3 regions of the Marinomonas sp. HM11-D genome follow, and region 2 is predicted to be linked to each of the others. Evidence: predicted binding sites of a transcription regulator. Region 2 holds the regulator's gene; each other region holds the start of a gene.
What was found. The regulator FNR, encoded in region 2, switches genes on or off when oxygen is low (the NO sensors DNR and NnrR bind a similar motif). The targets are predictions, from matches to a motif close to TTGATNTANATCAA.

Region 1: the regulator FNR is predicted to act here: its motif matches at 3,836-3,849, upstream of ACOSVP_RS16145 (FeoA family protein).
Region 3: the regulator FNR is predicted to act here: its motif matches at 5,990-6,003, upstream of ACOSVP_RS05860 (HP1242/YdcH family protein).

The regions. Positions count from the first base shown of each region.
Region 1 covers NZ_JBMMKT010000015.1:9,515-19,917, reverse strand. Annotated here, with positions in the region: gene ACOSVP_RS16165 (DUF4810 domain-containing protein) at 1-42, shown strand, start outside; gene ACOSVP_RS16160 (DUF799 domain-containing protein) at 42-689, shown strand; gene ACOSVP_RS16155 (SRPBCC domain-containing protein) at 886-1,305, shown strand; gene feoB (ferrous iron transport protein B) at 1,490-3,526, opposite strand; gene ACOSVP_RS16145 (FeoA family protein) at 3,527-3,772, opposite strand; gene ACOSVP_RS16140 (TRAP transporter large permease) at 3,965-5,242, opposite strand; gene ACOSVP_RS16135 (TRAP transporter small permease) at 5,242-5,754, opposite strand; gene dctP (TRAP transporter substrate-binding protein DctP) at 5,830-6,822, opposite strand; gene cysP (thiosulfate ABC transporter substrate-binding protein CysP) at 7,149-8,162, shown strand; gene cysT (sulfate/thiosulfate ABC transporter permease CysT) at 8,266-9,123, shown strand; gene cysW (sulfate ABC transporter permease subunit CysW) at 9,139-9,996, shown strand; gene ACOSVP_RS16110 (sulfate/molybdate ABC transporter ATP-binding protein) at 10,008-10,403, shown strand, end outside.
Region 2 covers NZ_JBMMKT010000002.1:276,461-286,863, forward strand. Annotated here, with positions in the region: gene ACOSVP_RS03690 (RecQ family ATP-dependent DNA helicase) at 1-943, shown strand, start outside; gene ACOSVP_RS03695 (SprT family zinc-dependent metalloprotease) at 936-1,436, shown strand; gene ttcA (tRNA 2-thiocytidine(32) synthetase TtcA) at 1,531-2,367, shown strand; gene ACOSVP_RS03705 (YfaZ family outer membrane protein) at 2,384-2,950, shown strand; gene ACOSVP_RS03710 (adenine phosphoribosyltransferase) at 3,024-3,566, opposite strand; gene fnr (fumarate/nitrate reduction transcriptional regulator Fnr) at 3,591-4,352, opposite strand; gene hemN (oxygen-independent coproporphyrinogen III oxidase) at 4,383-5,753, opposite strand; gene ACOSVP_RS03725 (sulfite exporter TauE/SafE family protein) at 5,835-6,503, opposite strand; gene ccoS (cbb3-type cytochrome oxidase assembly protein CcoS) at 6,500-6,658, opposite strand; gene ACOSVP_RS03735 (heavy metal translocating P-type ATPase) at 6,667-9,045, opposite strand; gene ACOSVP_RS03740 (FixH family protein) at 9,042-9,530, opposite strand; gene ccoG (cytochrome c oxidase accessory protein CcoG) at 9,588-10,403, opposite strand, start outside.
Region 3 covers NZ_JBMMKT010000003.1:280,368-290,770, reverse strand. Annotated here, with positions in the region: gene ACOSVP_RS05885 (cytochrome ubiquinol oxidase subunit I) at 1-766, shown strand, start outside; gene cydB (cytochrome d ubiquinol oxidase subunit II) at 768-1,904, shown strand; gene cydX (cytochrome bd-I oxidase subunit CydX) at 1,949-2,065, shown strand; gene cydD (thiol reductant ABC exporter subunit CydD) at 2,107-3,831, shown strand; gene ACOSVP_RS05865 (amino acid ABC transporter ATP-binding/permease protein) at 3,797-5,467, shown strand; gene ACOSVP_RS05860 (HP1242/YdcH family protein) at 5,530-5,787, opposite strand; gene ACOSVP_RS05855 (NAD(P)-dependent oxidoreductase) at 6,153-9,128, shown strand; gene ACOSVP_RS05850 (glycerate kinase type-2 family protein) at 9,422-10,403, shown strand, end outside.

The DNA.
Region 1 (10,403 bases), on a different contig from region 2:
ATTGATGGCATGTTGCAGCGTCTAGAAGGAGCCAAGCGATAATGAAATGGTTGTTTAAACCTTGGACCTTGCTGGCACTCTTATTGAGCCTCGTTTTAACGGGCTGTGCCACGCCGCCGCCCTACAATTATGATGCGCTGATCGCGGCTAAGCCTCGCTCGATCGTGGTGATTCCGCCAGCCAACCAATCCCTTGAGGTAAACGCACCTTATATTTATCTGTCGACCATTTCTCGGCCATTAGGTAACAAAGGCTACTATGTGTTTCCGGTGGCAGTGATCGATGCCTTTATGAAGGAAAACGGACTGCCGACACCAGAAGAAATGAACCTAGTGCCACTGGATAAGATCTATCAGAACATTGGTGCCGATGCCGTGCTTTATACCACCATCAACGACTGGGGGCAGAAGTACAACATCATCTCATCCAATACCGTGGTCAATGTCAGCATACGCCTGGTGGATGCGAGAACTGGCGTGCAACTGTGGGATGCAAGTATCAGTGCCGCACGCAGCTCCGATTCCGGCAGCAATAATCTGATTGGCAATCTGCTTTCCGCCGTCGCCACTCAAATCGCTAACTCGATTTCCGATCAAACTGAGGAGGTTTCACGGATGGCGGTTAATCAAGCGATTTACAATCCACAAAAGGGCTTACTCGAAGGCCCTTACGCACTCCCTAAAAACTAAAAAGCGCACCTTTGATGTGCAATGCATGGCTCAATAATAAGGTCTCAGCCTCTTTATTGAGCCATAATTTTTTCTAATAATACACTTCCACGATTCTCGCACATTCGTTGCAGACATCTTGAGTAAAGCCACTCGACAGACACCGTTATCTCATCTATAAATTTAGTTCTCATGGATTTAGAGGAAGTATAACGACATGGAAATTACTGTCGCAGCACAAATCAAAGCACCGCTCGAAACGGTATGGGAAGCATGGACAACCCCCGCAGTGATTCAACAATGGAACTCTGGTGCCTTTGATTGGATTTGCCCCAAAGCAGAGGTCGATCTGCACGAAGGTGGCCGCTTTCACTATCGAATTGAACGTATGGATGGCAGTGAAGTATTGGATTTCAGTGGGGTGTTTAGACGCCTAAAACTGCTGCGTCTGATTGAGCTGAACTTTCACGATGGCCGTAGAGTGTGCGTGCATTTTCATGAAAATGCCACTGGCACAGAAGTGGACGGTACCATTGAGCTGTGCCACAAGGAATGTTTTGAGCACCAAACGCAGAATTACAAGCAGCTCATGAATTACTTCAAAAAGATCATTGAAACCAATCAGTTACTAAACTAGCGGCTACGCCCAGAGGACAATACCAAAAGTAATCAGGGTTAGTACAATCACCTTCACAGCGATTAAAACGATCAGCTTCTGCGGGGATAAATTCATAAAGGTCTCCTGTTGAAGCACCACTATACTGCAATCCTATGCGAGCGGTGCGACAAACAGTCAGACAGGCGATGTACATCAAGCTTTGTTAGCCAACTGCGATGATGGATTTATCCAGCTTTGGTCGAATCCAGTGTTTTAACGCGATTACCCACAGCGCCAGTACCAACACCCCTGCCAGCATAAATTCCAGTGACACCAGCCAGTGCGTCGAAAGTGTTAATAGCTGATAGGTCAGCAGTGCCGCAATATAAGCAATAGAGGTACTCCACGCCACAATCACGCTGGTCCAAAGCACACCGCCTTCTTTCACCAAGGCCCCAATGGTTGCGGCACAAGGCGTATACAAGAGTACAAACACTAGGTAGGCAAAGGCGCCTTGCCAGCCACTAAAGAGCGCAATCATCTGTTGCTGGGTAACACTCTCGGCTTGAGTCGCAGGATCACCTACCGTGGCAAAGCCTAGCGGGTCTGCAACCGTGTCCCAAATGCCCGCAAGGTTTGCCCACAATACGCTTGCCACAGTCTGTAAGTTTTCTAATGGCGACACATAGTCAGCGGTCACAACAGGCACCGCCGAGGAATACAAAGCATCCATGGTGCCGACGACTGCTTCTTTGGCTAACACGCCAGTAAAGATACCCACCGCAGCAGGCCAGTTATCCGAGCCCATCCCAATCGGCTCAAATACTGGTGTAATGACTTGCCCCACTTCCGCCAGCGCCGACACTTTGCCGCCTTCATCCAGCGTGCGCCATGATGGCACCGAGTTCAGTACGGTTAACACCGCCGAGACCAAAACAATGGTCTTGCCAGCGCGCATAATAAAGCCTTTGATTTTATGCCAGCTCGATAGGCCGACGTTATTTAAACGCGGACGGTGATAATGAGGCATTTCCATCAACACACTGGCCTGTACATGGTGGAACAGTTGCTTGCGAAACAGCCAAGCCGTGCCGACCGCCACGACAATGCCCATCAAGTACAAACCAAACACAATCAGCCCAGCATTGGCTTTAAAGAACACCGCCACAAACATGGCGTATACCGCTAGACGGGCACCACAAGACATAAACGGCGCCATCGCCATGGTTAGCATGCGCTGGCGAGTATTGGTCAAACTACGAGTCGCCATAATCGATGGCACATTACAGCCAAAGCCCAGCAAAAGTGGAATAAACGCCTGTCCCGGCAAACCAATCGACATCATTAAACGGTCGACAATAAAGGCCGCACGGGCCATATAACCACTGTCTTCCAACACACTTAAGCACAAGTACAAGAAACCAATCACGGGAATAAAGCCCGCCACCAGCTGAATCCCGCCACCGATGCCATCGGCTAATACGGTAATCAGCCAATCCGGCGCCTGCCAAACACTGAGCCAATGGCTAGGCAAGGTGACAAACCAATAACCTGCTAGCGTATCGATCGGATCGATAAACAAGGAGCCAACACCAATCGCGATGGCAAACATAGCGTACATAGCAAACAAGAACAGCGGAATGCCAAGCCAAGGGTTGAGCACTACGCTATCGATTTTATCGGTCATGGAGCGACGTGGTGGCTGACTTTCAATCACGCCTTCTAACCACTGCCGCGCCGGTCGCGGAGCTTGATAGAAAGGCTCGGCCAGTAAGTTTTGCGCTTGTTCTTCAATGGCCAACTGCAGTGCTTTCACTGATAACGCTTGGCCGTCAATCACGGGCACACCTAGGTTAAAGGCCAAACGCGCCAAATCGAGCTTCTGCCCCATATTGGCGGCAATATCGGTCATGGTCAGCACCACAATCATAGGGCGATTAAGCTGTGCTAATTCGGCGCTTAATTTCAGATTGCGTTTCAGGTTGGTGGCATCCACCACATTGATGATGACATCGTATTGTTCGCCTTTTAGAAAGCGACGTGCTACCCATTCATCGGCGCCACCGGTTTCTTTAGCAAAGCTGTAAATACCCGGCAAATCCGTCATCGCCACCTTATCTGTGGCTTGGAAATGACCGGTTTTACACTCAACCGTCACACCGGACCAGTTACCGACTTTTTGGCGTGTCCCTGCCAGTTTATTAAACAGCGTGGTTTTCCCCGTATTGGGATTCCCCACCAGCGTAATATGGAGAGACATCTAGTGATTATCCTGACAGTTAGGTGAACAAAGATGGATATGTTCGGCGTCACGACGGTGGATCGACACCAAGGTTTGGCCGATTTTGACCTGTAGCGGATCACCAAATGGCGCCACATTGACCAACAACACCGACTCTCCGGCATCAAAGCCAAGCGCTTCCAGCTGCTGTTTCATTTCAAACTGTGGATGTTCCACCTTGTGGACGTGGGCCAATTGGCCTTTGGGAAGAGCTGCTAACACCATGACAACGAACTAACCTTACAAGTGAATCTGATAAGCATTATCGCTATAAGCCTCGATAATAGCTTGATGCATATCAGGCTTCCTTAAGGAAGTGTAAAGATCGGTCGTTTTGGTGAATGAGAATAAGAACTAGAAGAAATGACGTCGATACTGAGTAAGTCTCAGTATCGACGTCAGCAGCAAAGCGCAGGTTTAACGCGCTAACTGATAAGGAATGTACAAGGCCAGATCAGGCCAGAACCAAAGCAACACTGCCGTTAGGATCATAATGATCGCAAATGGCAAGGCACCTTTAGAGACCTCTTCCAGAGACGCTTTCGCCACACCTTGGATGATAAACAAGTTCATACCCACCGGTGGCGTAATCAAAGCGGTTTCAATCAACACCACAAAGAAGATGCCGAACCAGATCGGGTCGATGTGCATATTTAATACTGCCGGTAACAACACAGGCACCATGATCAGCAGCATCGATAGACTTTCAAGGAAGAAGCCAATCAAGAACAACACCAAGCCCACGGCCAGAATAAACAAGCCCGGCGTGGAAATGTTCTGCGTTAAAATCATGCTGATGGTTTGTGGCAACATGTACAAGGTAATGGCATAAGAGAATACTTTCGCCCCTGCCACAATCAGCATCACCAACACTGTGGTTTTTAGAGTGTTTTCCACGCTCTCTTTCAGCAGTTGCCAGTTCATACGCCCCATGGCAAAGGTAATGATTAAGGCAATCACAAAACCTAAGCCCGCACTTTCAGATGGCGTGGCAATACCAGCGTAAATCGATCCGATAATACACACTGCCAGCAATACCGTTGGCAATGCTTTTAAAGACGCTCGAATTCGCTCAGGCCAGTCCACTTTCGGCATGGCTTGATATTGGCTGGAGAAGCGCGAGAACAACACGCCATAGACAATAAACGCCAATGCCAAGAACAAGCCAGGGCCAACACCTGCTAGGAACAATGTTTTGATCGACGACTCTGACACAATGCCATAGATGATCAATGGAATCGATGGCGGGATCAGAATGCCTAAGGTACCGCCAGCGGCTAACATGCCAAACACAAACTTACGGTCGTAGCCACGTTTGATCATTTCTGGAATGGCAATGGTACCGATCGTCGCGGCGGTCGCCACCGAAGAGCCGGAAATCGCAGAAAACAAGGTACAAGACATAATAGTCGCGACACCTAGGCCACCCGGTAAATGCCCTACCCACGCTTGTACCCCAGAATACAGATCTTTGCCAACACCACCGCGTAATAGCACATTCGACATTAATAGGAACATGGGGACGGCTAGTAGCTCAAAACTGTCCATGGCACCATATAGACGCTGTGGCACACCAACCATTGGCAAGCCCTTCAGCGCCAATAGAATAATCCCCAAACCACCAAGCGCAAACGCCACTGGCGTGCGTAGAACTAATAGGGCCAACAGCGCCACTAGAATAAATAAAGCTTCCATTAATGCGCCGCTCCCTGTTGTGTCGTTTGCTCTTCAGGTGTTTGCGTCCAAATACGCACCAATTCAGCCAGACCTTGCAGAGTCAATAAGCCCGTACCTAACCAAACTGGCGCATGGGTAAACCATTTCGGTAGCGCTAAATAACTATCGGTAGTGTGTCCAGCAAGCGCTGATTTCAGCCACAGTTGGAAGCCGAAATAGCAAGCCAACGTGGCGAAGACAAACATAAACAGAATCGCAAAGCTGTCACACAGTTTACGTCCCAGTGTTCCTGGGGTACGAAAGGCCAGATCAATGACCACCATTTCTTTGTGCTTAAGGGCGAAGGCTGCGGCGAGATACACCGACCACACCATCAACACACGACTGATTTCATCCACCCAAATCGTCGGCGCATTAAAAACATAGCGCATCACTACTTCATAGGTAATAAAACAACCCACCGCAAAAAAGCTCCAAGCACACAGTTTCCCAGTCCATTCGGAAACCGTATCAATCACACGTAAAAACATGTGTTTCTCCTGATAGGGAAATAATAAACGACGCGGCCAGCCCTTCTCGCTGGCCGCTATAACAGGCGTGTTCGATTACTGGACTGAACGAATCGCTTTGACCGCTTCCGCACCAGTTGCGCCAGTTTCTTGGACAAAACGATCCACTACCGATTGAGTGGCTTTTTGCCAATCAGCACGCTGGGCATCCGTTAGCTCGACAACATTCATGTAGCCCTTCATTTCTTCTACAGTGGCGGCTTCCTGTGCATAAATTTTGTCACGTAACTGCTGTTCAACAGTTTTCGCAGCCTCATCAATGATCTGCTGTTCTTCCGAAGACAAGCTTTCGTATAAATCATTGTTTATAACTGCCACGAATTCCACCGCACTATCGAAAGTCAGCGTCATGTTATCCATAACTTCGTATAGCTTACGTGATTTAACAGCCGATACTGCGGTCATGCCGACATCCACGACACCTTGTTGATACGCCAAAAATTGTTCCGATGCAGATAACAAAGCAGGTGCTGCATTCAAAGCCTCTGCGGTCCAACCATGGATTTTACCGTAGGTACGGATTTTCTTACCTTCGATGTCCGCAGGCTCAACGATTGGCTCACCGTTGCTTAGGTATACGTTACGGCCGAAAGCTTGCCACCACAGTACACGAGCACCGGTTTCTGCTAGGATTTTACTATCGATGGTTTTACGAAGCTCTGAACCTGGCGCTACCACCTTACGAATATGATCTTCACTATTAAACATAAATGGCACAGCAATCACGTCTACCGCAGGTACCGAACCCGCGAAACGACCAATAAATGTTGTGCCCGCGCTGATCGCACCTGAGCCCACGGCTTCAGGTACTTCTTTGTCTTTAAAAAGCTGTGCCGATGGGAAAAGCTGAATGCTTAGCTCGCCATCCGATTTTTCTTCGATCAATTTACCAAAGTCGATCCAGTTTTGGCTCACTGGGTGAGTTTCTGGTAATTGAGAAGTCACGCTGATGGTTGTGCCAGCGATTGCCGTGGCACTCAAACCGGTTAGCGCAATGCTTAAAATAGAGCGTCGAAATAGTGTGTTCATGGATGCCTCATTGATATGGATTGCCCACTAGTTAAAGGTGGTTTTAGTTTTTATAGTTTGCACAGCTCGATGATTTTTTTGAGCAAGGGGGTTAGTTAACGTAATCAACTAAAAAATGCAAAATGCAGCCTTAACTCACCCCAAACATCCTTAATCCATGCACATTGACGTGCGAAATTCTGTCATACCAGCCGACTAAAGCCATAACCCAGCATTATTCCGCTTATTCCAAAATCTTTCATTTTTCATTCTTGTAATAACAAAATCTTTTAACTAAGCTATCGATCAATAATCAATCACTGGTGCTAACCAAACAGGTATTCCCCATGAAATCGAAGCTAAAATTGATCAAATCAGTAGCCGGCGCGCTACTACTTGGCTCTGCAGTGAATGCCTCTGCTGCCGACCAAACCATCCTAAATACGTCTTACGACATCGCCCGTGAGCTGTTCGCAAGCTACAACCCTGTGTTCCAAAAGCACTGGGAAGAAAAGACCGGTCAAACGGTTGAAATCAAGCAATCTCACGCGGGCTCGTCTAAGCAAGCACGCTCAATCCTGCAAGGACTACCAGCTGATGTGGTAACCTTTAACCAAGTCACAGACGTGCAAATTTTGGCGGATCGAGGCAACCTTGTGCCTGCTGATTGGAAGCAAAAGCTGCCAAACAACAGCTCGCCTTACTACTCAACAACAGCGTTCCTTGTTCGTAAAGGCAACCCAAAGAACATCCATGACTGGGGTGATCTAGCGAAACAAGACGTGGGCTTGGTCTTCCCGAACCCGAAAACCTCAGGTAACGGTCGTTACACTTACCTAGCGGCACTTGGCTACGCTCAAGATCAGTTCGGTAAAGACAACACGGATGCGCAAAACGCTTTCTTGAAAACCTTCCTGGCTAACGTTGCGGTCTTTGATACCGGCGGTCGCGGCGCAACCACCACATTCGTTGAGCGTAGTATCGGTGACGTATTGATTACTTTCGAATCTGAAGTCAATAACATCCGTCAGCAATACGGCGTTGATGACTACGAAGTAGTTGTTCCTAAAACCTCGATCCTAGCGGAGTTCCCAGTCGCGGTAGTTGAGCGTAACGCCAAGAAAAACGGTACCTTTGATGTATCGACTGAGTACCTAAGCTACCTATACAGCGAAGAATCCCAGCGTCTATTAGCAAGCTTTAACTACCGTATCCACAACGACGTGGTGAAAGCGGAAGTGGCTGACCGTTTCCCTGAAGTGAAACTGCTAACAGTGGAGGAAATCGCGGGCGGCTGGCCACAAGCGATGGAAGATATCTTTGCTAACGGCAAGCAGTTAGACCAGCTTCAGCGTCGCTAATCAACTGACTTTGTTAGCTTTTTCTCGCCGGGCGCACCACGTCCGGCGTTTGCATTTCTACGACTTGGAAAGACTCGACTGATTTCGCCAAGGAGCGATTGCCATGTCCACCACCTTAAGCGCTGCTAGCGCCAAGCCTCGCCATAAACGAGTGTTACCCGGTTTTGGGTTAAGCCTCGGCAGCTCGCTGTTTTTTATCAGCTTAATTTTGCTATTACCCATGACCGGTTTGATCATGCAAACCGCTGGCATGAGCTGGGCCGATTACTGGTCTGTGATTACCGATGAACGCGTTGTGGCCAGTTACAAGGTCACCATTTGGGCAGCGGTGATTGCCTCGATTTTTAATGGCTTATTTGGCTTATTACTGGCTTGGGTGTTGGTGCGTTACGAATTTCCAGGCAAACGTATTTTAGATGCCTTGGTAGATTTGCCCTTCGCCCTACCGACTGCGGTCGCGGGTATTACCTTGGCAACGCTTTACGCCGAAAACGGTTGGTATGGCCAGCTGCTGGCGGAGCTTGGCATCAAGGTGGCTTACACGCCTCTAGGCATTGTCGTAGCGATGTCCTTTACCAGTATTCCCTTTGTAGTACGTACCGTGCAGCCAGTACTGGAAGAACTGGCACCCGAGGAAGAAGAAGCAGGCATTACCCTTGGTGCTTCGGATTGGTCGGTGTTTCAACGCATTATTTTACCTTCGCTATGGCCCGCACTGGTAACAGGTGTGGCGCTGTCGTTTACCCGAAGCTTAGGTGAATTTGGCGCGGTTATTTTTGTCGCGGGCAATATGCCTTACATCAGTGAGATTACTTCGTTGATGATCTTTGTGCGTTTACAAGAGTTCGACTTCCCTGCCGCAAGCGCCATTGCCTCAGTGGTATTGATCGCTTCGCTGGTACTTTTGTTCGCCATCAATATTTGGCAAGGGCGTTATCTGAAACGCCTGCACGGACGTTAATTCGGAGGAAATAACATGGCATCTGGACAACGTCATCAACAACGCGTGGGCGATCGCCCCGCGGTAAAGTACACGCTAATTGGCTTAACTTTGGTACTGACTGCAGTGCTTTTGGTGGTGCCTTTAATCAGTATCTTTCAACAAGCCTTTGTCGACGGTTTGGCCGTTTATTGGGACAGCCTAGGCGATCCTGACACACTGCACGCCATTGGCTTAACGCTGTTCGTCGCGCTACTGACAGTGCCGATTAACTTGGTGTTTGGTGTGCTGCTGGCTTGGTCGGTGACACGCTTTGAATTCCCAGGTCGTAAACTTTTAATGACCTTAATGGACATCCCGTTTGCGGTCTCCCCTGTGGTAGCAGGCCTTTTGTATCTATTGCTGTACGGCAACAACGGTTGGATCGGCGCGTGGCTGTTTGAGCATGATCTGCAACTGATGTTCGCATGGCCTGGCATTGTTATGGTGACTGTGTTTGTCACCTGTCCGTTTGTGGCCCGTGAGTTGATTCCCTTGATGCAACAACAAGGCCGAGAAGACGAAGAAGCGGCGGTGATTTTGGGCGCTTCTGGTTGGCAGTTATTCCGTCGTGTGACGCTACCGAATATTAAATGGGCGCTTTTGTACGGTGTCATTCTGACCAACGCACGTGCGGTGGGAGAATTCGGTGCCGTATCGGTAGTATCCGGCAATATCCGTGGCGAAACCAATACTCTGCCACTGCATATTCAATTGCTATACGAGGATTACCAAGCCACGGCGGCGTTTGCGAGCGCGTCTTTGCTGGCGGTGATCGCCTTGATCACTTTGATTTTCAAAGCCTTTATTGAGTGGCGCCAAGAGCGCGCCCATAAAGCAGAATCGACACATTAATAGGTGACAACATGAGTATTCGCTTAGAAAACATCTCCAAAACATTCGGCCAATTCCAAGCTTTGTCACCGTTGTCATTGAACATCGACGAAGGTGAAATGATTGGTCTGTTAGGCCCATCGGGCTCGGGTAAAACCACCCTACTGCGCATCATCGCAGGCCTTGAAGGGGCGGACTCGGGTCGCATTCAATTTGGCGACCGTGATGTGACCAACCTTCACGTGCGTGATCGCCATGTGGGCTTTGTGTTCCAAAACTACGCCCTGTTCCGCCATATGTCAGTGGCCGACAACGTGGCCTTTGGCCTTGAGGTCATGGATGCCAAGCAGCGCCCAAACAAGGCCGAAATCCAACGTCGCGTAAAACATTTGTTAGAAATGGTGCAACTAGGCCATCTTGCCAACCGT
Region 2 (10,403 bases):
GCACGAGAAATTTGCCACCGCAGCGGTACAGGTAATGGTGGCTACCACGGCCTATGGCATGGGCGTGGATTTGGAACATGTGCGCTTTGTGGTGCATATGGATTTACCCTTATCGTTAGAAAACTATGCTCAGGAGATTGGTCGTGCCGGTCGTGATGGACGTCCGGCGCAAGCTCTGTTGTTCTATGGCCTGCAGGACATTTTGCAAACTTGGCAGTTTGTGAAGCAGGAGCAGTTAGAAGACGAGTTTTGGCGTTTGATGGATTGTTTAGAACACACCGCTTGCCGTCGAAGCTCACTATTGTCGGCCTTTTCCGAAAGCTTAGACGGCAGTTGTGGGAATTGTGATCGCTGTTTACAGCCATCAAAACAGCACAATGTCACGGTGGCGGCGCAAAAACTGCTTAGCTTGGTATATCACACCAAAGGTGTCGTGCCGTTTTCATCCTTGATCAATTGCTTACTGGGCAAACGTATCAAAAGCGTGACCAATTTCACCTTAGAGCAGCATCCGCTATTTGGCCAAGGCAAAGCGTTAGACGAAACTCAGTGGAAAGCAGTGGTGCGTTTGCTGCTAGCTAAAGGGTATTTGCTGCAACAAAGTATGACACCGTTTGCGGTGGCGCTTTCGGAGAAAAGCCGTCGTGTATTGCGTGCCGAAGAGCAGCTAATCATCAGTTCGGATTGGTTTTATCCAGCGCTAAAAGAGACGGATCTGAGCCAATACAGCCAAGGCGGTTGGCATCAGTTGTTGCACTGGAGTGTTGCTAATCGGGTGTCAGAGCACTTGTCCGATGTGCAATTGCATAAGGTGTTTGAAGCCAAGCCAAGTTCATTAGCATCCTTGAGTCGCATTACTGGCTTGAGCAAAGAGTTGCTGACTAAGCTCAACGCAGAGTCTTTATTTGTGACCAACAACTTAGCCAAGGGGACTCATGACTAAGTTAGCGTTAAGTCAATTTGTGCCACAAATTGATGCCAAGATTGAAGAATGCATGGGCCAAGCTGAGCGTTATTTTAAGATTAAGCTCAAGCAGCCCAGCTATAACTTTAAGCAGCGCGGTCGCACCGCGGGCACGGCCTATTTGCAGCGTAATGAAATGCGTTTTAATACCTTTATGCTGCAACAGGATCCACAGAAGTTTATTGAGAATGTGGTGCCCCATGAAGTAGCGCATATTGTGGTACATCAGGTGTTTGGCTCTAAAGTGCGCCCCCACGGTAAAGAATGGATTGCAGTGATGGAGCATTTATTTAATGTGGAAGCCCATCGCACCCATGATTTTGAGGTGCCGAAAGTGCGCAATGCCTTTCTCTATCAATGCCAATGTCAAACCCATGAATTTACCGCCCATCGTCATGGTCGTGCCGAACGCGGGACGCAATATCTTTGTCGCAGTTGTCGCGCGCCACTGACCTTTTTGAAAAAGAAGTAAATTCCTTTAATTACTCTTTACAGCCTTGCGCATAGGGTGCTTCGCGAAAGTGGTTGTAGTAAGATAGCGCGCATCTGTTTTTTGGTAATAAAGAATGACTTCTGAGATCGATCGTAAAGAAAAACTTGAGCTGAACAAGCTTCAAAAACGCCTCCGCCGTCTAACGGGCCAAGCGATTGCTGACTTCAACATGATTGAAGAGGGCGACAAGGTCATGGTGTGTCTATCAGGTGGTAAGGACTCTTACACCATGCTAGACATTCTGATGAACCTGCAACGCAGTGCGCCTATCAGTTTTGAAATCATCGCGGTGAACCTGGACCAGAAACAACCTGGTTTCCCTGAGCATATCCTGCCTGAATACTTGTCTCAGATCGGTGTGAACTACCACATTCTGGAAAAAGACACCTACAGCATTGTGAAAGAAGTGGTGCCAGAAGGTAAGACAACTTGTGGTCTGTGTTCACGTTTGCGTCGTGGTTCTCTTTACGGCTTTGCAGAAGAAATTGGCGCCACGAAAATTGCGTTGGGTCACCACCGTGATGACATTCTGGAAACCTTGTTTTTGAACATGTTCTTCGGCGGTAAGCTGAAATCCATGCCACCTAAGCTACTAAGCGATGATGGCAAGCATGTAGTGATTCGCCCATTGGCGTACTGTAAAGAAGCGGACATTGAGGAATACTCTTTACTAAAGTCTTTCCCAATCATCCCTTGCAATCTTTGTGGCTCTCAGGAAAATCTACAGCGTCAAGTTGTGAAGGAAATGCTTCAAAGCTGGGATAAACAATTCCCAGGCCGTGTGGATACCATGTTCTCAGCAGTTCAAAATGTGGTACCGTCTCATTTGGCGGATACTGAACTGTTTGACTTCAAGGGCTTGAAGCAATCGGAAGATGCATTTAAACGCTTAAATATTATCGAGCTTTAACTTTAAAGGAAGCAGTATGTCGATGAAGAAAATTCTACCAGTTGTTCTTGGGACGGCCGTATCATTCTCTGCGAGTGCAGCGAACACATTCGAAGGCAGTCTAAATAATGAAGCTGTGAAAGTTGATGTGAGTCTTGATCAAGGTAAATACTTTTTGGATCTTGGCGGCATGTACCATTCTGATGATGGCAAATATGGCTACATCGGTGCGCACATCGAGGACATCAATACTGCGAAAGATTATCCTGTTCAAATCGGTCTAGGTGCGCGTCTATTGGCGATTGACACGGAATACGATGTGGACAACGCAGGTATGGCAATGGCGTTAGGTGGTTTCTACCGTTACACCTTCCCGAAAGCAAACCGATTCAGCGTGCAAGGTTCTTTGTACTACGCACCTAAAGTCTTGTCGTTCCAAAATATCGACAGCGTTTACCAAGCGGAAATCCGTGGTGAATACCGTACATTGCGTAATGCTCGCGTATTCTTGCGCTACGGCCTGACTCATGTGGATCTAGAGAGCTACTCTGACGATCCAGACATGGACAAGAGCTTTGGTCTTGGTATTTCAACTACGTTCTAAGACGTGGTTGAAACCGATAAGCAATAAAAAAGGTGGCCTAAGCCACCTTTTTTATTGTGCGTGAGAAGGGAAGTTACTCGCCTTCAAATGCACATAATGCGAATACAGGAATATCCATTTCCTGGATCTTAGCACTACCACCCAGATCTGGAAGATCGATGATTGCCGCCACTTCTTTAATAGAGGCGCCTTGTTGCTGCAACAGCGTCATGGCTGCAACTAAGGTGCCACCTGTGGCAATCAGATCATCAAATAAAAGCACTTGTGCACCTTGGTGCACAGCGCCTTCTTGGATTTCTAATTCAGCACTACCGTACTCCAAGTCGTAAGCTTGAGAGATGGTTTTGCCTGGCAATTTACCCTTTTTACGAACCAATACCAAAGGCTTGTGTAATTCGTAAGCCAATACCGACGCAATCAAGAAACCACGAGCATCGATACAGGCAATGTGCGTGATGTCACTGTCGATGTAACGGTGTACATACGCATCGACCACCATGCGCAGACCTTTAGGGTCGCTAAAGATTGGTGTGATGTCACGGAAGCTGATACCTGGCTTTGGCCAATCTTCAACGGTACGAATTAAAGACTTAAAGTAAAAGTCGTCAAATAGCATAGGTAAACCTTAATAACTGCTTAATTAAACATGCTCAATGGTAGCACATTCGCCAGCGGCACCGACTAGTTTCTCCATTTCTGGAAGATTAATAATAGAGATCTCTTTGCCATCTACATCAATCAAGCCATTTTTCTGGAAACGTGTCATCACGCGGCTTACGGTTTCAACCGCAAGACCTAGGTAGTTGCCGATTTCACCACGAGACATGGATAGACGGAACGCAGTTGCTGAGTAGCCACGCTTTTTGAAACGGTGCGATAGATTCAGTAGGAAAGATGCGACCTTCTCGTCGGCGTTTTTCTTACCTAGCAATACCATCATTTGTTGGTCGTCACAGATTTTACGGCTCATCAAACGGAATAGCTGGTGTTTAAGCGATGGAATTTGCGAAGACAGTTGTTCTAGGTGTGCAAATGGGATTTCACAAACCGTAGTCGTTTCTAGTGCTTTAGCAGAAACAGGGTAATGGTTCTCATCAATACCACTTAGACCTACTAACTCACTTGGGCAGTAGAAACCTGTGATTTGTTCTTCGCCAGAGTTAGTGATGTTGTAAGTTTTAAGAGTCCCCGTACGCACCGCAAATACAGAATCGAACTCTTCACCTTGATGGAATAAGATTTCGCCTTTCTTTAGAGGGCGTTTACGTTCGATGATTTGGTCTAAGCGGTTAACGTCTTCATCCGCCAATGCAATAGGCAAACAAAGTGCGCTTAGGCTGCAGTTTTGACATTGCGAAGTCAATTTACTGTTAAAGCGGTTGTTTGAATTAGAAATTGCCATGGAAACTCTCCCTGAGCTCGATCGGGTAATTTATATAACTTTTGAAAAAGTAGAATTAGAAGTTAGGTATTTATCAAACGCCATGCAGACACAGCGTACGAGTAATCGTCCTACTTCTGTAATTTTTATTTGAACATCACTGTCTTGATAATATACCGTTATAACACCATCTTCCTGTAAATTGTGCAAAGAATTCAATTCATCCTGAAAATAGTCTTTAAAATCAATGCCAAATTTAGCCTCGATATCGCGGCTATTGAGTTCGTTGTGACACAGCAACTGCATAATCACGGCGTGACGAATACGGTCATCCTGACTACTGATGTAGCCCTTCATAATTGCCAACTGGCCATTTTCAATGCTGTTTTGGTATAACGACAGGTCAGTGTGGTTCTGGAAATAAGCGTTGCTAACTTGGCTGATGGCTGACACGCCAAATGCCAACAAATCGGTTTCTGCATGGGTAGTATACCCTTGGAAATTGCGCTGCAGGTGACCTTCTTGTTGCGCTTTTGTTAAGGAATCATCAGGTTTGGCAAAATGGTCCATACCAATGTAGACATAGCCTGCATCAGTCAGTTTATCGATGCTTAACTTTAACAACGCCAATTTCTGATCTGGCGATGGTAAGTCTTCCTCTAGGATACGTCGTTGTGGTGCGAAACGCTGTGGCAAGTGCGCGTAGTTAAACACTGAAATACGGTCAGGCGATAGCGCAATGACTTTATCCAATGTGGCGCTGAAACCTTCCAAAGTTTGCTTTGGTAAGCCGTAAATCAAATCAAAGTTGACTGAACGGTAACCAAGGTCACGTACATCAGCCATTACTTCAGTCACTAACTCTAGTGATTGAGTACGGTGAATGGCTTTTTGTACGTCTTCATTAAAGTCTTGAATACCCAAGCTGACACGGTTAAAGCCAAGGCGCTTCAATAGCTCTAGTTTTGAACGGTTCACTTCGCGCGGGTCAATTTCAATGCTGTAATCTTGAGTGCCGTCATTGACCAAATTAAAGTGTTCTTTAATGTTGTCAAACAGGGTTTCAAGGTTTTCTTCGCTTAGGAAAGTCGGCGTGCCTCCGCCAAAATGCAGCTGTGTCACAGGACGTGCTTGGTCAATCATCAAGGCACGCAAACGCATTTCTTCACCGAGTAACTCCACATACTCAGCGCCCTTATCGTACTGCTTAGTAACAATTTTATTGCAGGCACAGTAGTAACAAAGATGCGCGCAGAACGGCACGTGGAAATATAAGCTTAATGGCGATCGTGAGGGCTCAAGCATCTTACCGATCAATTCCATCTTGCTGATCTCGGTAGTGAACTGCGGGGCAGTTGGGTAAGACGTGTATCGAGGGCCAGCAAGGTTGTATTTTTGGATAAGTTTGGAGTCCCAAAGCATAACGACGTTTCCTATTAAAATTGCTAATGGGAGTTTACTCGCATCCTTGATTTACTCGCTGATGTAGATCAATTGTTGGCACTATCCAAGGTGAGAAAGCAGATTTTTCAAATAGGGAATGCTGTACAAACCGTAGACGATGATAAGAACACCGAAGATCCATTTTAAGTAGAGTTGTTGCCAAAGGGTCTTTAGCTGTTGCGCGAAGAGTCCAGCTAACAACATGGCGGGTAAGGTGCCTAGTGCGAACCCTAGCATGGCCGTCATGGAGAGTGAGATAGAGCCTAGTGACGTCGCCCATAATACGGTCGAGTAAACCAATCCACATGGTAGCCAACCCCAAACAAACCCCGCGGCGAGGGCTTGTGCTGGATTTTGAATCGGTAGAAAAGCCTTAGCCGCAGGCTGTATTACACGCCACATATGGCGGCCAAGTGACTCGACTTTAAGTATCAGACGCGAGAGACCGCATAAATACAGCCCCATAAACACCAGCAGAATGCCGGCAAAGGTACGCAATGGCACCATCAAATCACTGTAGTACTCAGACAAACCAAAATGCAGCGTCGTCGCGAGAACTAGAGTAAATAAGCTGTAGGAGCAAATGCGACCAAGGTTGTAAGCGACGATTTTCAGGGCGTTAGAGTGTTGCCCAACAGACAGCATCGATGCCAAGCCACCGCACATGCCTAAACAGTGTCCAGCACCTGCTAAACCAATCAACAAGCCACTAAAGAAAATAGAAATCACGACTTTTTATCCGTGTCGTCGTCTTCAAATAGAATGCGCTCGCCTTCGCGATTTAGGTCATCAAATTGATCGCCTTTGACGGCCCAGATAAAAATGATGACGGCGATCACCACAAAAATGGCGGCAATCGGGATGAGTAAAAATAGGCTTTCCATGTTTGTTCCTACAGTTTGTTAAGTCTGGTGGCATTGACCACTACAATCAGTGAGCTTAAGGCCATACCGATTGCCGCAACCCATGGGGGAATCATGCCGGCGATGGCGAGTGGCAAGAGGGTAGTGTTGTAGCCAGCCGCCCAGATCAGATTTTGTTTGATGATTTTACGGCAACGTTGTGCGGCTTTGAGCGCCGTTGGGATTGTCCCTAGGTGCTCACTTAATAAAATCGCATCGGCATGCAGCTTTGCCAAATCCGAGCTAGAGCCCATTGCTAATGAGGTCGTAGCACCGGCTAGAGCGGGGACATCATTTAAGCCATCGCCCACCATCAGAATGTCTTTGCTTGATTGCGCTTTGAGCCAATGCCATTTTTGGTCGGGCAAACAGCTGGTTTCAAAGTCATCGAACCACTCTGGTTCGAGAATACTCTGGGCTGATACCTTTGTGTCACCTGTTAGTAAGCTGACACGAATGCCTCGTTGACGCAGTGACTCAATCACAGTGCGCGCTTCAGGACGTAATACGTCACACAGCGTGATTTTGGCAAGCACTTGTTTGTCACCTGCTAAGTACAGGTCGAGCTGTGCTTGACCTGTATTGGTACTGGTTACCATAGGAAGTCCGATAGACTCCAATAAGGCCTGGTTACCAAAGTAATAGCGTTTGCCTTGATATTCGCCGCTGACGCCTTGACTAGCAAGGTTTTGAATCTGTTCAACGTGAGCCGGAGCAAATTGCTGGAAGGTTTTGGCAATCGGATGTTTTGAATGTTGCTCTAAACCACTGATCACAGACAGTACTTGATCTTTAGAATGGCTAGAGTCGAATAACTCTACCTGTGTAATAGAGAAGCTGCCGTAAGTGAGCGTTCCGGTTTTATCAAATACAATATGTTGAGTCTTTGCTAAAGCTTCGATCACATGGCCTCGGGTAATCAGAAAACCAGCACTTTTCAAAGAATTAGTCACCGTGGTCAACGCCACCGGAGTTGCCAGTGAAAGCGCGCACGGACAAGTGACGACCAGTACGCTGACCATGATCCAGTAGGCTTCGGCTTCCCCCATCCAACTCCAAAAACCGTAGGTTAAAGAAGCGGTAATCAAAACCGCAATAACAAAATAATGAGCGACTCTGTCAGCTATGATGGCAACTCTTGGTTTTTCACTAAGAGCACGTTCGGTAATGCGCGAAATGGCGGCCGCTTTGGTGTTTTGTCCGACTTCGGTAACCTGCAGCCGTGCTTGCTGGTCCACATTCACGGTTTGAGCGTGAATATTGCTACCAGCCTGCTTGGTCACAGGGCTATATTCCCCCGTCAGGCTAGACTCATCAACGCTGGTGAAATCACTTAATAAAATGCCATCCACAGGGAAGGTTTGTCCTGGCTCGATAATGGCAATATCACCGCTTTGTAGCTGTTGCAATGGGATGGTGAGCTCGCTGTCATCGCGCAGTATCTTTACCGCTGTCAGCGATGCGTGGTGATTGCCTGATAAACGGTAGGAGCGTGCCACGGTTTCTAAGAATCTTCCCATTAATAGGAAGAAGATAAACATGGTGACTGAGTCAAAATACACATGACCTGTTTCTGAATACAGCGCCATCACGCTGGAGGCATAGGCCAGCAAAATTCCCAATGACACAGGCAAATCCATGGTGAAATGGCGATTTTTTAAATCTCTTAGTGCGCCGCGATAGAACGGCAGTCCAGCGTACAGCACGACAGGAGTAGCAAAGATAAAACTGATCCAACGTAGCAGTTGGCGGTAGATATCATCCATACCTTGCATATCGCCAGCATACATGGCGATGGCGCTCATCATCACTTGCATCATGCCAACGCCGGCGATGCCTAAGCGAATGATGGCACGTTTCTTTTCTTTACGTTGCAGTGTGTCTTGCTCACCAGGCAAATAAGGTTGTGCGGTATAGCCAATGTACAGCAGTTCTTTAGCGATCTGCTGAATACTGATAATGCTTGGATCCCAAGTGATGGTGGCAATGGCACTGCTTAGGTTGACGTGAACCGATTGCACACCCGCTTGTTTGCTTAAATGCTTTTCAATCAGCCAAGCGCAGGCGGAGCAGGTGATGCCTGATAAGGATAGCTGAATGACGTGGCCGTCCTCACTTTGGTGGATATATTGATCGTAAAGACTTTTTTCTGCCAATAAGGCAAACACCGAGGTGTTGTCCTCGGTGAGGCGAGCGCCTTTTCCGTTATCACGGCGCTCGTAATACAGCGATAAGTCAGCGCCACAAATATGTTCCGCAATCGCTTGGCAACCAAAGCAGCAGAACTCTCGACGTTCATCTTTTAGAACACTGGCGATGTCTAAACCTGCAGGGATTGGATCCCCGCAGTGGAAACAAGCTTTGCTCATAGGTTGAAGTTTAAGCGATCGTGAATGTCACTGTTGATACGGCCATTTAATTGCCAACCGTTTGGTGATTCTAGGTACACGTTCCAAATACCTGATAAAGGCTTTTCTAGTTGAGCACGGTATTCATTAGGCTGAACTTGCATAAAACTAACACTGAAATCTTTGCTAGATACTGCCGCATGAGCAAACAGTGCAGTAATTTCTCGCGCGGTGGCGTTCTTGGTGGTGAGCAGTAGTTCGCCTGTTAGGTTATCAAGACGTAAGTTAGCCTCAATGCCCATGGCTTTAGCCGCTTCCCGTTGTGTAATGACTTGGTTAATAGCGAGACCTTCTTTGTAGTAGTCATCTTTCACCAAGTCGCTGGAGGAATTAAGCGCAGCGTAGACTTGCACAACCGCTACTAAAACAGAAGAAAGGGGAACGCAGATAATAAACCATGGCCAAAACTGCTTGTACCAAGGTGGGGTAACAACCGCTGTCGACATACAGGTACTCCAATATAAAAGCGAATAAGCGGTGATATTATCACCGCTTATAGATCATTATTTTGATACAGGACCAATAAATCGACTTTCTGTGATCTTTTCTACTGGATAATTCGGGTCTTGTGACTCAACTTTGAAGAAAATTGTGTTGCGTTGTTCGTGCAAGGCTGTCGGAGGTACTTGAATCGAGAAGGGCACTGCGCGCACTTCACCTGCGTTCACCTTAACGTTTTTACGACCAATCATATTCATGTTGTCCAAGCCTGAGACAGAGATTTCAAATTCATGGGCAGCTTGGTCCATGTTGATGACTTTAATGGTGTAGATGTTTTCGATCATGCCGCTTGGGGTGGTGTTAAACAAACGGTTTCGGTCACGGATAACATCTAGACCTAGGGCTTCACGATCCCCTGCAAAGTATAAGAAAGCGGTCACTACTACCAACATACACATGGCGTAACCAATCGCTTTCGGGCGCATGATGTGGGAGCTTTCACCCTCCAAACGGCGCTCGGTGGTGTAGCTTACTAGGCCGCGTTCGTAGCCCATCTTATCCATAATGGAATCACAGGCGTCGACACATAGGGCGCAGCCGATACATTGATATTGCAAACCATCACGGATGTCGATGCCGGCAGGGCAGACGTGAACACATAGATTACAGTCAATACAATCGCCTAAGCCTTGCTCTTTCGGATCGCTGTTACGCTTACGTGGACCACGAGCTTCACCACGATTGTAATCGTAAGAAATAACCATGGTATCAGGGTCAAACATTACCGCTTGGAAACGAGCATAAGGACACATATAGGTACAAACTTGTTCACGCATCCAGCCCGCGAATAAGTAAGTCGCACCGGTGAAAAAAGCCAC
Region 3 (10,403 bases), on a different contig from region 2:
CACCATCATTGGTTTCCCGAATCAAGAGCTTGAAGAAACAGAATATGCGTTGCGTATACCTGGCTTGATGGGCTTGATTGCCACTCGTTCATTAGATGAAGAAGTGGTGGGTATTAAAGAGCTAAAAGAATACCACCGCCAACGCATTATCAACGGTATCTACGCTAATCAGCTACTAGCTGAGCTACGTTCTGGTAACGAAGACCCACAAGTGATCGAAAACTTCGAAAAAGTAAAAGACGATTTGGGTTATGGCTTATTGGTGACAGCCTTTACCGATGACATCAACAACGTCACACCAGAGCAGCTTGATATGGCAGTGGATTACTCAATCCCTAAAGTCGCGCCGCTGTTCTTTGCTTTTCGTATCATGGTGGCAGCTGGCTTCCTGATGTTGGTGACATTCGCTTTTGCTTTCTACCAAAACGCACGTCGTCGTATTGGTCAAAACCGTCTGTTCCTAAAAGCCATTATGTTCACGCTACCGTTGCCATGGATTGCCTGTGAAACAGGTTGGTTTGTTGCCGAATACGGTCGTCAGCCTTGGGCGATTGGTGAAGTACTGCCTGTACACGTGGCGGTATCGAACCTAACAACGGGCCAAATTTGGTTGTCACTTGGTTTAATGACTGCTTTGTACACTGTGTTCTTGATTGCAGAAATGTACTTGATGATTCGTTTCGCGAAGAAAGGTCCTTCAAGTCTGCACACTGGCCGCTATGCGCTAGAAAAAGAAACAGACCAGCTTAAAGCGCAGGAGGTTTAAGATGGATTACGAAATGCTGAAAGTCATCTGGTGGGTATTGGTTGGCGTATTGCTAATCGGTTTCGCCATCACGGACGGCTTTGATATGGGCGTTGGTTCGCTTTTGAACGTCATTTCAAAAGACGATTCAGAGCGCCGTATTATGATCAACTCGATTGCCCCACACTGGGATGGTAACCAAGTATGGTTTATTACAGCAGGTGGTGCCTTGTTTGCGGCTTGGCCAGTAGTATACGCAACCTCGTTCTCAGGCTTTTACATGGCGATGATCCTAACCTTGGCGGCTTTGTTCTTCCGCCCAATCGGTTTTGATTACCGTTCTAAGCTTGACGGTACCAAATGGCGTAAAAACTGGGACTGGGCTATTGGCTTTGGTTCGGCTGTTCCACCAATCATCTTTGGTGTGGCGTTTGGTAACCTACTACAAGGCGTACCATTCCAGTTTGACGAATACCTACGTGTGACCTACACAGGCTCATTCTTCGCATTGCTTAACCCATTTGCGATTCTATGTGGTCTAGTGAGCTTGCTAATGCTAGTGACACAAGGTGGCGCATGGTTGCTATTGAAAACTGAGGGCAACCTATTTGCCAAAGTGCGTAAAGCAACCATGGTGTCAGGTGTGTTAACGGCGGTGTTGTTTGCTCTAGCGGGTGTTTGGTTAGCCTACGGTATTGATGGTTACGTGATCACCAGTGAGTTCGATGGTAACTCTGCTATGACACCACTAATGAAAACAGCCGAAGTTCAAGCGGGTGCTTGGCTAGCCAACTACAGTGTTTTCCCTGCTCTGATTCTGGCTCCGATTGTTGGTATCGGTGGCATGTTGCTAGCGGGGTTGATGGGCGCAGCGGGCCGTGGTGGTATGGCATTCCTACTATCATCACTGGGTATTGCTGGCATCATCATGACTGCGGGTGGCTCTATGTTCCCATTCCTAATGCCGTCTTCTACTTTCCCAAGTATGAGTCTGACTATGTGGGATGCGACATCAAGTGAAACCACTATGATGATCATGTTTGTGGTGGCCTGTATCTTCGTACCGATTGTATTGTCCTACACTGTATGGAGTTACTTTGTGATGTTTGGTCGTTTGACTAAAGAGCACATCGCTAAAAACTCTCACTCACTTTACTAAGATGCAGTGGGGCAGGGTACCTGCCCCAAATTTAAGGAGTCATTATGTGGTATTTTGCTTGGGTGTTGGGTGTTCTACTTGCGTGTTCATTCGGCATCATTAATGCTGTCTGGCTTGAGTTTTCAGGTTACGACGGTGAATCTCCAGAAGATTCAATGTAAGACAATCAAGGCTAATCACCTTATGATTTAAGGCTATTGCGATGCGCAAACGGGTTAAGACGCCAGAACAGCAGTTTCTTTTCGACTTACAGCAGGTGGAAAAAAGACGCTTTCAAGCAGTGAAATGGTTAGGGGTCTTAATCGCGTTAGCGATCGTGGCACAAGCCTTAGGCTTGGCAACAGTATTTGCTGATCTAGTCCTTGAGGGGCAATTGCCTCTCAAGGCCGCCGCCTTAGCGGGTGGTGCTTTCCTGTTAAAGGCTGTGTTGCAGTTCATGCGTGAACAAATGAGTGCCACCGCCAGTCGAAATATCCGCTTTTCACTTCGCAAACGATTAATCGATCATTTGACCCATCTCGGGCCAAAGCGTTTGGGACTGGATGAGGATGCGGGTTTATCTACCCGTGTTTATGAGCAAGTCGATGCCCTAGATGACTATTACAGTCGTTATGTGGGGCAGGTGTTTCTGGTTACCTTTGTACCGCTGACCATTCTGGTGTCAGTGTTGCCGGTCTCTTGGGTTGCCTTTTTTATCTTTGCCCTGACCGCGCCCTTGGTGATCTTCTTTATGATCTTAGTCGGTCATAAGGCTGCCAATGCCAACCGTAAGCAGTTCAAAGTGCTGTCGCTGCTGTCGAATCAGTTTATGGATCTCAATCAAGGCATGGCTGAGCTGAAACGCTTGGAGCAGACGGAAATCGCGCGCGAGCGCTTGTCGCTAACGGCCAGTGAATATCAGAAAACCACCATGGGCGTGCTGCGTTTGGCATTCTTGTCGACCGCGACTCTTGAGTTGTTTTCTTCCGTAGCCATTGCCATGGTCGCTCTCTATTTGGGGCTTGGCTTATTGGAACAATTACCATGGCAAGTGGGCGTGGCACCGGTGAGTCTATTTGCGGCCTTTTATTTACTGTTACTGGCGCCCGAATTTTATTTGCCCCTGCGCCAGCTCGGTAATGACTACCATGCTAAACAAAAAGCAGAAGCCGCAGCGACGCAGATCGCCGAGGTCTTGGCAGTCACGCAATCGGATCAAGAGGATTTAACCAAGGTCGCAGAATCTGCGGCGGCCAAGACGATGGCGACGCCGCTGATTGAGTTTCAATATGTGCATTGGTCAGAAGCAGGTCGTACACGTCTAGCAAATTTGAACGCACAAATTAAAGCGAAAGATCGCGTCTGGCTAAGAGGTCAATCGGGGGTGGGGAAATCCAGTCTGATGGCTATCCTACTGGGTTTCGAGCAGCATTTTCAGGGTAGGTTTTTGATCGAAGGTGAGCCTTTAAAAGTCAATGACTTGCCGGCATGGCGACGACGCTTAGCCTGGTTGCCACAAACACCCGAGTGGGTGCAAGGCACCATCCGTCAAAACTTAGAATTAGGGTTAGGGCACTGTGCTGATGATGCGTTACGTAATGCCTTGATCAAAGCTCAATGTTGGGACTTTGTCGGCAGCTTGCGTTTTGGTTGGGATACCGCCATCAGTGAAGCGGGCACAGGCCTGTCAGGCGGTCAAATGCAGCGTTTGTCGATCGCCCGTGCATTATTAAGTCAAGCCGACATCTGGCTATTGGATGAGCCTTGTTCAAGCTTAGACAGTGAAACCGCCGAGTTGGTGCTGAACACATTGGATGAAGCCAGCTACGGCAAGACGGTGCTAATTATTAGTCATGATACACACCCTGTGATTTGGGTGAATCAGCAATGGCTTATGACAGAGGAAGGTGTGCATGTCGAAGCGCAAACCCCCATCACTTACGTTTAAATCCTTACTACTTGATAACCCGTTTGGTTTGCTAGTCGCTACCTTGATTGGCATTGTCGCCAGCTTAGCGGCGGTCGCCTTATTGGGTATCTCTGGCTGGTTTTTATCGGCGGCAGGTCTTGCTAGCGCAATGGGCACGGCGTTGGTGTTTAACTTTTTTACCCCAGGCGCTTTGGTGCGCTTAATGGCGATCTTACGTACGGCGGGACGTTACGGTGAACAGGTCTTTTCCCATGATCATCTGTTAGGTTTGCTGCGCAGTTTGCGCTTATGGATTTGGGATCAGCGGGTCAAGACATCTCTAAGTTCGGTGTATCGGCAGACTCGTGGTGATCTGTTGCAGCGCTTAGTGGGCGATGTGGACATGATCATCAAATGGCCGTTGGCGGTGATTATGCCTTGGATCTATGGACTATTGGGCTGTATCGCATTGTTGTTGCTGGCACTATCGATAAAGTTAGAGCTAGGCATTCCGGTACTGATTTATGCTGTGCTCCAGTTGTGGGCCATGCTGTGGTTAGCAAATCGCTTGGCCTTGCCTGCAGTATATCGTATGCAGGCGTTGGCAGTGCATCGTCGCAGTCGTTTTATGTCGGTCTTTTCGGCTCTGATTACCTTAACTATTCGTGGCCACTGGCAACATTATGGCGATCGTTTAGCGACCTTGGATGAACGACAAAAGACGCTACAGCAGCGCTTACAGCGTGTCGTATCGTCGCAAAAGTTGATCAGTCATTTGTTCACTGTGAGTTTGATAATTGCCTTGCTGTGGTTAAGTGTGTCTTGGACGGAGCAGGGGGTAACGTTAGACCCTGAGATCAAAGGGGCTTGGCTGGTAGCCTTGATCTTAGCCGCGCTTGGGGTGAATGAATTAATGCAACCCTTGGCCAATGCGGTGCTTTCACAAGGTCAATCCAAAGTGGGCCTGAAACGCTTAAATCAATTGGCTGTGAAGGATGTCGATCAGACGATGGAGGTAGCGCCAGTGCCGAGCGCTGAAGCCATCGAGTTGCAAAAGTTTGTCGGTATTCATGATCCTTTGTCCGCTTTGCGTTTGCCGAAAGTATCGTTTCAGTTACACAGTGGCGAGCGTCTGCGACTGACGGGGGCTAGCGGTGTTGGCAAAAGTACCTGCCTTGCCGCTTTAGCTGGCGATCTTGCTTACCGTGGCACTGTGTTAATAAACGGCCACAGCGTTGCAATCACGGATCATCCGAAGTGGCGCAGTCAGATTGCCTATTTGCCACAACAGTCGGTAATCTTTCAGCAAAGTTTGGCGGCCAATTTGCGTCTTGGTAATCCACAGGCGAGTGATGCCCAGTTAATGGAAGTGCTCAGTTTGTTGGGGCTTAGGGAGTGGGCGGAGGCCTTACCCAATGGCTTGCATACCTTGTTGGGCGCGCAGGGGCGTGATATTTCCGGAGGCCAAGCGCGTCGTCTATGTCTGGCCAGAATACTGCTACGTGGCGCGCCGATTATGATTTTGGATGAGCCATTTGATGGCTTGGACAGCACGAGTATTCAACGGGTCTGCGATGCGTTAGAGCGCTATACCTTTAAACCAAAATTGCTGATTTACGTGAGTCACATCGATACGCCATTGGATCGACGTTCGCGACAGCTGGAATTGAACTAGTGTCAATGGACACAAAAAAGCCCACGGCAAAGCGTGGGCTTTTTACTATCTCGGACGGCTTATTAAGCTGTCGCAGCGTCCTTGGCTTTGCGCAACATGTCTAAAAGTGTGTCTTTTAAGTGAAGGCGGCGCTTTTTGAACTCTTCTTCTTCCATGGTGCTGGCTAGCACGATCTCTTTTTCGATGTTTTCAATTTCGTGAGTTAGGAAGTTGTATTCCTCGAACAGGCGACGGAAGTGCTCGTCACTCATTTTTAGTTCGTGAATCTGATCTTTGTACTCAGGCAGCTCGTTAACTAGACTATGGTTTTCGATTGGCATTGTCATGTTCCTTGTTCGTTCTTTGTAGCTCTAGAGTACGCCTCTTATCCATAAGATAAATTGATTTTGGTCACTTATCGATTAAATGCATATTTTTGACGTTTTCAGGCTACTTGTAGATTAAATGCATAATTTTGCCGTTTTCAGGTAACTATTACCCATTTAAACAATATTAAACTGAATGACTAGTTCATGTATTGAATTGATGTACGGCATTCTCTAAAGGCGAGCATCTGTTTGATTCAAGAGCGCTGACGCAGGCTGAGCAGTATGACCCAGCGTAAAAGCAGATGAGCGATTGAACTGACAGAAATAATAATACGCCAGTACGTATGCATTTTAACTATCTTGCAGGTAACACGTTTATGACTTCTATTGAGCAAATTAAAGCCGCTCGCGAAAGTGCGCTTTCTCTAACTCAAAACGGCGCTCCACAGGCCACTAGCAACCAATTCTTTGGTGTAGGCCCTATCACAGACATGACATTGAACGAAGTTGATGCTCGTCAACTACGTTTCGAATTCGATGCATGGTTAGAAGAGAACTACCCGAAACTGGACGATAAAGGCAACCGTATTGGTAGCTTTACAACGGCTGAAATCGGTCGTGGTATGCACCGTGGTTACCCAGCAGATAAAGTCCTAAACGACATGATGCGTGAAATCCACCGTTACTTCGGCTTCCCTAAAGCGAACAGCATGGCTGTTGGTCTAGGTGGTGGTCACAGTGGTTTCACAGCGGCAGCGCTTCACCTAATGACGGCAAACGATCCTTCTCAAATCGTTTACGTTGACACGCCTAAGCCTGAATCTGTTGAAGGTAAAGCAGGTGGTTTCTTCCGTCAGTCTTGGGGTACTCAGCTAACTGAGCTGCAACGCTACGCAACAAACGGTGACGAAAGCCGTATCATCTTCGCTGAAGGCGAAGGTGCGATCCCAAGCGCTTCTTTCCTACTAGAGAAAGGCGTTAAACTATTCTTCGGTGTAGGCCACGAGACAACTGGTGCGACTACTTACACTGAACAAGAAATCCGTAACCTACTTGAGTGGGTTGATGCGAACCCAGCAGAGCACCACGCGGTAATCGACGCGACGTCTCTTCTAGGCGCTATGCCATGGGCACAAGAGCTAGTTGATGGCGTGTTGACGAAATGTAACATGTTCATGCCATTCCAAAAGGCAATCGGTGGTATCTCTGGTTACTTCATCGTTTCTCTAACTAAGCCTGCGCTTGCTCGCATCAATGCGAACCAAAAAGATCCTTCTTGGGCGATTCCACGTCAGCTTAAAATTGCTGTGCCACGTGACGCTAAAGAGCCTCTATCAAGCGAAAAAACTACTGATCTTGGTCCAATCTACGACGCTGAAAAAGATCAAATGCTGGGTGGTATCATCAACACATTCAGTACGCTTGCTTTTGCTGAAACGACTTTCGCGGTACTACGTAACGAGCGCATGATCGGTGACGTATACACGCTAAACGCACGTTCTAAGGCAAACCGTGATCTAGTAAACCAGTGGATCGACAACAGCGAACTATTTGAACTTGGCGTATCTAACGCTGATTCTCGTGGTGCTGCGGTAACACTTCTAAAAGTGACTGACAAAGATATCACGGATGCTGCCGTACACAATCGTATCATCGTGAAATCTAAGCAAATGCTAGGTTACGAAGGTATTACACACACTGACGGTGCACACGAAAAAGGTCTAGACGTTGCTCGTTACGTGAACGCGTTCCCAGGCTCTCCAGGTGACTACCGTGCTTGGATCGGTGGTATCCGTCCTGCACAAGACATCACTGCACTACTAGACAACATCCAGTACTGCTACCTACGTGCGAAAAACGCTGTACTAGAAGAAATCCTAGCTGAGAAAGGCGAGTCTTTCGAAAGCGCAGTATCTGCATCTTCTTCTGAAGACGTACGTGTTGACGACGCTAACCGCGCCTACAAAGTACTAATCGCTGACCTAGTTGGCATGGTATTCGACGCTGACGGCAACGCTGATTGTTCTGAAGTTGCTGCTTACATCAAGTCTCAAGGCGGTGAGTTCCACTTCGGTTCTGTTGCTGACGCAGGTGAGCTAGAAACTGGTAAAGTACACTTCTTCTACCAGCCAAGCCTAAGCCGTGAAGACGAGCTACTAGCGGAAACTGGCGAAGGTCAATACGACGCTGTGATCGCTGCTGCGACATTCTTCCCAGCTGCATCTAAGTTCGAACTAGGTGGCGTACGTATCGGTGCGGGTACTGGTAACATGGGTTCTGCTAGCTGGGGCGGCGGTAACGGTGAAGGTGGTGTAGCACCACTGATGAACACGCCAAGCTTCAACTCTCGTGCGACTGCACAAGCGGCGATGAAAGCACTTCTTAAAGTTCTTCCAGATCTTCAAGTAAGCGCAATGCACGATCGCGTTGTTGCGGGTGACTTCGACACAGGTAAGAACCTAGCTGAATTTCCAACAACTAAGCTTGAAGGTAAGAAACTTGCTGTTGTTGGTTACGGCAACATCGGTCGTGAAGTAGCGAAACTTGGTGCTGCATTCGGCATGAAGGTTTCTATCTACGCGCGTCCTGCTCACCAGAAATGGATCGAGTCTGAAGGTTTCACTTACGCTGCTAGCATCGTTGAAGCTGCGAAAGACGCTGATGTTCTTAGCCCACACACTGGTCTAGGTGCATTCAACGCTGAAACTGGCAAGTTCGCTAACTCTGACATCATCAACGCAGAAGTATTCTCTGCAATGAACCAAGGTGCAGTACTAGTAAACTACGACCGTGGTGAAGTAGTGGACATCGAAGCTCTTGATGCTGCACTAGCAAGCGGTCAAATCAGCTACGCTGCAATCGACGCTGACCTATTTAAAGATCCAGCGACTGGTGCATTGTCTGGTCCAATGGTTCCATACCGTAACATCTACGAAAAACACGTAGGTAAGATGGAGCTTCTACCACACGCTGCAGCAGACACTGAGCACGTTTCTCGTGTAGAAGGTGCTAAGCAAGCGGTTGACCAAATTCTATCTGTGATCAAGTACCGTAAAGTAGTGAACTTAAAAGGTGATCTACCAGCTGGTTACACTGATGGCGGCGCGAAGACTGTTAACGGTGTGGGCAAAGTAAACTCTAGCTCTGTTGCGAACCTATCTGCTGAGCAGATCAAGCAACTTGCTGACAGTGCGACTCAATTGGCTGCTTACTGGGGCGCGATCAACGCAACTCAAGACGCAGACAAGCGTGCAGCACTAGTTGCTCAATACACTGAAATGATGGTGTTGAACTCAAATATCTACGGTACGCTACTAGCTCAGAACGGTCTACAAGGTCCATTCGGCAACTAATTAGTAGTATCTAGTTACACATAGATATCTCAAGAAGCCGCATCAACGCCGTGACGTGAGTCCTGTTGATGCGGCTTTTTTATGACCCCCTCCCAGCCTCCCCCTTAGCAAGGGGGAGGAGCCTCATGTTCCCTCCCCTTGTTTCTTTAAGGGGAGGGTTAGGGTGGGGTTAAGTTGCTCGGGCAGCTAACCAAGGTGTTGGCATTTATATTGCCGCCTTTAGTGATAGAAGATAGGCCATTATTAATTATGGAATGGTTTTGGTATCTTCTAGGTAAAGAAGGAGAATAGGTTTGAGTTCACTTGATAAAGAATCAGCCATTAAAATTTTTGAGTCGGCGATTGATGCGGTAGCAGGTTTTAATGCGACACATCGTGCGGTATCGGCATTTGAGGGTTTCCAGCCAGATCAAATTATTGCTGTCGGTAAAGCGGCCAGCGGTATGTGTGCGGGCGCTTTAGCGGCGCTTGGTACAGATTGCCCAGCATTATTGGTGACCAAGTACGACCACACGGAACAAGCCATGTGGGATGCTGCGAATGTTACTGTGATCGAATCGGCGCACCCAGTGCCAGATCAGCATTCTTTGGATGCGGGTAAGCAAATGCTGGCGACGGTAGAAGCGATGCAACCAGGCAGCCAACTGCTATTGTTGGTATCAGGTGGTGCCTCGGCATTGTCAGAAGCCTTGCCGGACGATGTGACGCTACAAGATTGGCAACAGCTTACTGATCAGATGTTGGCGGCGGGTTACAACATCGGTCAGATCAACACGCGTCGTAAAGAAACGTCGTTGATCAAAGATGGCAAGCTACTAGAAAACTTCAAAGGTGCAGAAGTGCGCGTGTTGGCGATTTCTGACGTAGAAGGTGACAGCATCAGCACCATAGGTTCCGGTACTGGTGATACTAAGCGTTGCCCATCTAAATCGAGTATCGATTTGATTGCTACCAACGAAGTGGCGCGTATGGCTGCGGCTGCGAAAGCGAAAGAGCTTGGCTTTACGGTCAATGATAACCAAGAATGTCTCTACGACGACGTGGCGCTTTTGTCTGATCGCATTGGCCAAGAGCTTGCGAAAGCCGCGCCCGGTGTGTACATCTACGGCGGTGAGCCAACCGTGAAACTGCCAGAGAACCCTGGTAGCGGTGGTCGTAACCAAGCGCTAGCATTGGGCTTGGCGCAGCATATTGTGGGTCGTAAAGACGTGCTTGTGCTGGTAGCGGGCACGGATGGTAGTGATGGTCCTACGGACGCAGCGGGCGGTATTGTTG